3 regions of the Citrobacter freundii complex sp. 2025EL-00176 genome follow, and region 1 is predicted to be linked to each of the others. Evidence: predicted binding sites of a transcription regulator. Region 1 holds the regulator's gene; each other region holds the start of a gene.
The links. The regulator Fur, encoded in region 1, represses iron uptake genes when iron is present. The targets are predictions, from matches to a motif close to ATAATAATGAGAACNACTATCAA.
Positions count from the first base shown of each region.

Region 2: the regulator Fur is predicted to act here: its motif matches at 1,280-1,302, upstream of fepD (Fe(3+)-siderophore ABC transporter permease).
Region 3: the regulator Fur is predicted to act here: its motif matches at 1,544-1,566, upstream of ACVXHP_RS02540 (TonB-dependent siderophore receptor).

Region 1 covers NZ_JBRYHT010000001.1:17,278-19,549, forward strand. The annotation lists gene tcuR (tricarballylate utilization LysR family transcriptional regulator TcuR) at 1-714, opposite strand, end outside; gene fur (ferric iron uptake transcriptional regulator) at 843-1,289, opposite strand; gene ACVXHP_RS00105 (ryhB-regulated fur leader peptide) at 1,282-1,368, opposite strand; gene fldA (flavodoxin FldA) at 1,579-2,109, opposite strand; gene ybfE (LexA regulated protein) at 2,265-2,272, opposite strand, start outside.
Region 2 covers NZ_JBRYHT010000010.1:121,509-123,780, forward strand. The annotation lists gene fepG (iron-enterobactin ABC transporter permease) at 1-265, opposite strand, end outside; gene fepD (Fe(3+)-siderophore ABC transporter permease) at 262-1,269, opposite strand; gene entS (enterobactin transporter EntS) at 1,379-2,272, shown strand, end outside.
Region 3 covers NZ_JBRYHT010000001.1:514,790-517,061, forward strand. The annotation lists gene ACVXHP_RS02540 (TonB-dependent siderophore receptor) at 1-1,445, opposite strand, end outside; gene comR (TetR family copper-responsive transcriptional repressor ComR) at 1,694-2,272, opposite strand, start outside.

The DNA.
Region 1 (2,272 bases):
AAGAGTGGCGCCAATGCCACTGCGCACGGCGCGCATCAGTAACGCCAGACCATCAATTTCGGTAGCGATCTCAATGTTCAGTGTGTGTTCCTGGCTGATGGCATCCAGCCTGCCGCGCAGACCGTGGCCCGGGCTTGGCATGATCAATGGAATATTTGCCAGTTGGGCAGGAGCAATATTGTCATCGACAATATCAGCCAGTAGGGCATGGGTCCCAATCAAAAACAGTCGCTCTTCAAGAATCGGTCTGGCGCTCCAGCGCAGGATCTTTTCTTTTTGAAACACGACAGCCAGATCAATCTGGCGGGTATTAATCATTCGTTCCAGGTTGCCAGAGAGACTTTCCACGACATGCAGGCGAACATCAGCATAGCTTTCCCGCATGGCGTGAATAAAAGGCATGCCGAGAACGGAAGCGGTACTGGGGGCCATACCGACGCTGACGTGTCCGGAAAGTCGGGCCTCGCGGGCGGCGAGGATTGCATCGTCTGCATGCCGGAGCGCCAGCTGCGCCTGGGAGTAAAAAGCCAGTCCGGCGCTGGTGGGCGTCACACCGCGCGAGGTGCGTTGTAGCAGGCGAATAGCAAGTTCATTTTCCAGACGCGTCATTTGCTGACTGAGCGCCGAAACGCCGATATTGAGATCGAGCGCCGCGCTACCCATGCTGCCGGTTTCTACAATACGCACAAAATAGCGTAGCTGGCGAAGTTCCATTTCAACTCTCCGGAAGGGCAATTGATTTTTACATTAAAGCAACATTGATGCAGAAGGAAGAGGGGGCTGGTCAAATTCAGCGCATAAAAAAAGCCAACCGGAAGGTTGGCTTTTCAGAAAGCGTCACATTATTTGCCGTCGTGCGCATGCTCATCTTCGCGGCAATCGCCTTCGGCGCAGTGGCCGTAAAGATAGAGGCTATGGTTGGTTAAGCGAATACCATGTTTAGCCGCAATCTCACGCTGACGCGCTTCAATGGATTCATCGCTGAACTCGACCACTTTGCCGCAGTCGAGGCAAATGAGGTGATCGTGGTGATGCTGTTGAGTTAGTTCGAAGACGGATTTACCACCTTCAAAATTATGGCGGGTCACGATACCGGCATCATCAAACTGGTTCAGCACACGATACACGGTCGCCAGACCAATTTCTTCACCCATATCGATCAGGCGTTTGTATAAGTCTTCCGCACTGACGTGATGGTTATCCGGTTCCTGAAGAACTTCCAGAATTTTTAAACGAGGAAGCGTTACTTTCAGGCCAGCCTTCTTTAATGCGGTATTATTGTCAGTCATGCGGAATCTGTCCTGTAGCTAAACGATTCACTTCATTAACAGAAGTGACAGAAATTGCACTTGAGAAATTGCATATCATTATAGAACTGCCATGGTTAAATGAAAACTGCAAGTCTCTGGCATATATTGTTAATCAAAACGTGGTATCGCCGACAAACACACTGCGCAACACCCGATTGGCATCCAGCCATTGTACAGGGTCACACGGAAAAGTTACAAATTTGTAGCAATTATTTTGATTGGTTTTATCTATTGATGCGGCGTAGATGACGATCTACGCCGCGCGAAATCAGGCATTGATGATTTCGTCGAGGTGCAGTTCTTCAGAGATCTGCTTAACCCATTTTTCTACGCGTTCTGCGGTCAACTCCGGCTGGCGATCTTCATCGATAGCCAGACCGACAAAGTGGTCGTCGTCAGCCAGTCCTTTGGACGCTTCAAAGTGATAACCCGCCGTTGGCCAGTGACCGACGATGGTGGCGCCGCGTGGCTCAATGATGTCGCGAATGGTGCCTAACGCATCGCAGAAATATTCTGCGTAATCTTCCTGGTCGCCGCAGCCGAACAATGCAACCAGTTTGCCGTTAAAATCAATGTCTTCGAGGGTAGGGAAGAAATCGTCCCAGTCACACTGCGCTTCACCGTAGTACCAGGTTGGAATCCCGAGCAGCAGAATGTCATACCCTTCCAGGTCTTCTTTGCTGCTTTTTGCAATGTCATGAACATCGGCAACGTCTTTACCAAGCTGTTTTTGAATCATTTTTGCGATGTTTTCGGTATTACCGGTGTCGCTGCCGAAAAAGATGCCAGTGATTGCCATGAGTAAAATAACCTCTTGAAACTTATTGAAATGGTGGTGGCGCATTGCCCACGGATAAGGGCAATCATAGCAGAACAGTCAGGCATGCGGAAACAGCAAACACGCGGGACTGCACTCTGTGCTACACGATTTATGATTTAGAGCAGAAATTCAGACTATGCCT
Region 2 (2,272 bases), on a different contig from region 1:
CCAGCGGGTTGCGCATCAGCGACTGAAATATTGCGCCGCTCACGCCCAGTGCCGCGCCAATCAATAGCGCCATAAGCACGCGTGGCAAGCGCCATTCGGTGACCACCAGCGTAATACTGCGCGGCGCATCGCCGAACAGAGCGGCAATAATTTGCTGAGTTTCCAGCGTAACGACCCCGCTACGCAGGCTCCACAATCCAACGACGAGACAACCTACAACCAGCAGCATGCTGCTGATGATCAGGCGACGTGAGCGATGCATCATGCGCCACCCCCGCGCGATTTACGGCGTACCAAAAAGATAAGCACGGGCGCCCCGATAAACGCGCTGACCACCGAAACACGCAGCTCACCGGGGACAATCACACGACCGATAATATCGGCAATTAACAGCAGAGAGGGGGTTGCCAGCAGAGTGACGGGCAGCGACCAGCGGTGATCCGCCCCCACCAGCCAGCGCGCCATATGCGGCATCATCAGGCCGATAAAGGCGATAGGGCCGACAATGGCGGTCGCACTACCGCACAGGACGGTAATCACCAGCAGGCCGATAAACTGCGTGCGAGCGACTTTACTGCCAAGCGCGGTAGCGGTGTCGCTGCCGAGACTCAGGCTATTCAGGGCACGGCTGAGGAACAATGCGACAGCAGCGGCAATCAGGACCGGCACCAGTACTACCTTCAGCGTTTGCAGGCTGCGGATATCCAGTGAACCGGCCTGCCAGAAACGCAACTGATCGTAGACGTCCGGGTTGAGGAGGGCGATGCCGGTGGATAGCCCTTCCAGCACTGCACCCAGCGCAACGCCCGCCAGCGTCAGTCGTACCGGGCTGAGCTGCCCGCCGCCCTGGCTGCCGGTAAATGCCACAATCAGCGAGGCGGCCAGCGCCCCGGAAAAAGCCATCAGCAACTGTTCCTGTGGGGAAGAGAAACCGAACAGCGACGCGCCCAGCACGATGGCGAAGCTGGCGCCAGAGTTAACGCCAAGGATCCCCGGATCGGCGAGCGGGTTACGCGTGAGCGTTTGCATTAATGCGCCTGCCAGACCCAGCGCGCCGCCGGCGAGCAGGCCTGCCAGCGTGCGTGGCAGTCGCGCGTCCAGCACGATGGTGCAATCCGCGCTTTGGCAACTGCCGGTGAGTGCATCCAGCACCACGGAGGCAGGCAGCGATTTTGCGCCAATAACCAGACTTAATACCGTGGTGAGTACAAGTAATAACAATAGTCCGGGCACGGCGAAGGCGCGTGTCGCGGAAACAGAGCATGACATATCAACTTCCCTGATAATGATAGTAATTATCGTTATCGATCTTATTTGGATATGTTAGCATGTGCAGCCATCGAATGGATATTGAAAAAGTACCTGGTAAGGCTCTGTAATGAATCGACAATCCTGGCTGCTTAATCTCAGCTTGTTAAAGACCCACCCTGCGTTTCGCGCCGTCTTCCTCGCTCGTTTTATTTCCATCGTCTCTTTGGGATTACTCGGTGTGGCGGTTCCGGTTCAGATCCAGATGATGACCCAGTCGACCTGGCAGGTAGGTTTGTCGGTGACGTTGACCGGTGGCGCGATGTTTATTGGCCTGATGGTTGGCGGCGTACTGGCCGATCGCTACGAGCGTAAAAAAGTGATCCTGTTGGCGCGTGGAACCTGTGGCGTCGGCTTTATTGGTTTGTGTCTGAACGCGTTGCTGCCCGAACCGTCGTTACTGGCGATTTATCTGCTTGGCTTATGGGACGGTTTCTTTGCCTCGCTGGGCGTGACTGCCTTGCTGGCAGCAACGCCGGCGTTGGTCGGGCGGGAAAACCTGATGCAGGCCGGGGCGATTACCATGCTGACGGTGCGTTTGGGTTCGGTCATTTCGCCGATGCTTGGCGGGGTGCTGCTGGCAACCGGTGGTGTGGCCTGGAACTACGGCCTGGCGGCGGCAGGCACGTTCATTACCTTACTGCCGTTGCTGAGCCTTCCCGCGTTACCTCCACCGCCCCAGCCGCGCGAGCATCCGCTGAAATCGCTGCTGGCAGCATTTCGCTTTTTGCTCGCCAGTCCGCTGATTGGCGGCATTGCGTTGCTCGGGGGCTTATTGACCATGGCGAGCGCCGTGCGCGTGCTGTATCCGGCGTTAGCGATTAACTGGCAGATGTCGAGCGCGCAAATTGGCCTGCTGTATGCAGCCATTCCTCTTGGCGCGGCGGTGGGCGCATTGACCAGCGGACAGCTGGCGCACAGCGTTCGTCCGGGACTGATCATGCTGGGTTCTACCGTGGCTTCA
Region 3 (2,272 bases), 500 kb from region 1:
TGCTGGCGCTCAGTCAGGTGGGCGAGGATCCCGGCGTTAAACAGGAAGTTATCGTAATCGGTTTTGCCGCCCGGAATGGTATCGGCGGAGTTTGCAACGCCGGTCGCGATGCCCTGCTGTTGGGCATAGCCAACGAAATCATCAACCCTGTTTTCGGTCCATTGATAGCGCACGCCGCCGCTGAGGGTAAAGATGTCGTTTATGTCATAGCTATTTTGCAGGAAAGGCGCGAAGTTGGTGATGCTGTAACCAGGATAACGTCCGGTAGTATAGGCGGTACGGTTGTCCATGCCGCCGGAGGGCAGAGAGTAAGCCAGATCGAAGAATTTCTGATTGGAGTCGAAGGTTTCATGATCGGCATCGATGCCCCATGTCAATTCCCAGTCATTCATCACCTGGCTGTTGAGGGTGATTTTTGCGCCAAACTGGTCGGTATCCTGCTGTGAGGCGGAGAAACTGGTGACCTTGCCTTTGCTCAATGTGGGGAAGGGGTAGAACTTAAGGGATTCGTCGCGGTAATAGATTTGACTGACCAGGTTCTGACCAAAGAAATCTGCATCTGAATATTGCAGGCTGATCAGATGGCGCTCGGTGCCGGGAATACGATCGGAGTTCAGTCCGCTGCTGGTATACGCTTTACCGTTTCCGGTCACGGCGGACATGTTCTCGCCGAGATCCAGCCCGTAATCGTCATCCCCCTGGCTCTTGTAATACTGGGTAACCAGTTGCAATTGACGGTTGTCATCCAGCTCAATCGTCCCGGTGCCCATCACGTCCAGACGATCGGAATGCTGCAGGCCGGTTTGGGTGTTATCCAGCAGCAGAGCATCGTGGTTGCCATCATACCAACCGCCAAACCGTTGATACGCGACGGACATACGACCGGATGCGCGATCGGTTCCTCCGCTCACCGCGGCGGCGACGCGTTCGTCATGATCGTTACTGTTATTAAACCCGCTTTTACTGCCCAGTTCGAGTTCGACTTCACGCTCAGGCTGACCTTTTTTGGTGACGATGTTGATCAAACCGCCGGTACTCCCTCCGCCATACAAGGATGTGGCGCCTGAGATGACTTCAATATGCGCAATATTAAACGGGTCAATGGAGTCAAGTTGCCGGCTGTCGGTGCGGGAAGAATTCAGACGGACGCCGTCTATCAATACGACTATGGCGCGACCGCGCATGTTCATGCCGTAGTTGGTTCGTCCCTGACTGCTGACATCAATTCCGGGGATTAACTGAGCAAGAACATCCTTGAACTCTTTGCCACCCTGAACTTGCTGTTCAATTTCGCTTCCTTCAATAACCCAGGTCGTTTGCGCCATTTCTGCCACGGTGCGTTGGCTACGGTTAGCGCTGACGATGAGATTCTCTTCCTCCGCCGCAATGGCCGGTAGGGTTAAAGATAATAAGAGCGGATTGAGCACCCAGAGACGCTTATGCATTTGTATTCCTTTTAAAAAAGTCGGTCTGTTTTTGTTATTGCGGTAGAGAAACCGATAGTTACATTGGGAAACAGGTGTTAAAACAAATGCGAATATTGCTGATAATAATTGTCGTTATCAATACATTTTTTAAAAAAGATCTGCTAATGCGATGAAAACAATAAGGAATGAAGGGGTATTGGTACAAATAAACCGAGGGCTTTTAGCCCCCGGCAGTGTCATCTGTTCGTGGAAGAGAGAGGAAAGGACTAAGCTTTGATGAGTTCGGGCCACAGCCGCAGGGTGGTATGTGCGATCTGCATCAGTTTCTCAAATGACGCACCTTCACGGGCGCTAATCGACATACCCTGTAAAATGCAGTTCAGATATTCGGCCAGCTTTTGCACGTCGCAGTGGGCCGGAATTTCGTCCCGCTGCTGGCGCTGACGAAGGAACTGGGTGAGCGTCTGTTCCTGCATCGCATGGCGTGATTTCACCGTGTGGGCGATCTCGCGGGAAGAGGCCGCCAGCGTAGCGGACGTATTAATCATAAAACATCCTGCCGGAGTATCTTTACTGGTAAAGCAGGTCGCTATGGCGGTGAAATAGTCTTCCAGTGCGGACTCCAGGCTTTTTTCCTCACAAAACAGCTGGGCTTCGTGTTTCGCCGCAAAGCGCGTGATATAGCGGTCCAGCACGGCACGAAACAACCCTTCCTTGTTGGTAAACTCCGCATACAGCGTGGGCGCTTTGGCACCGGTTGCTTCCACGAGATCGGCGAGCGATGTCGCTTCATATCCGTGCTGCCAGAAGAGTGTCATGGCCTTATCAAGCGCGGCTTCCCTGTC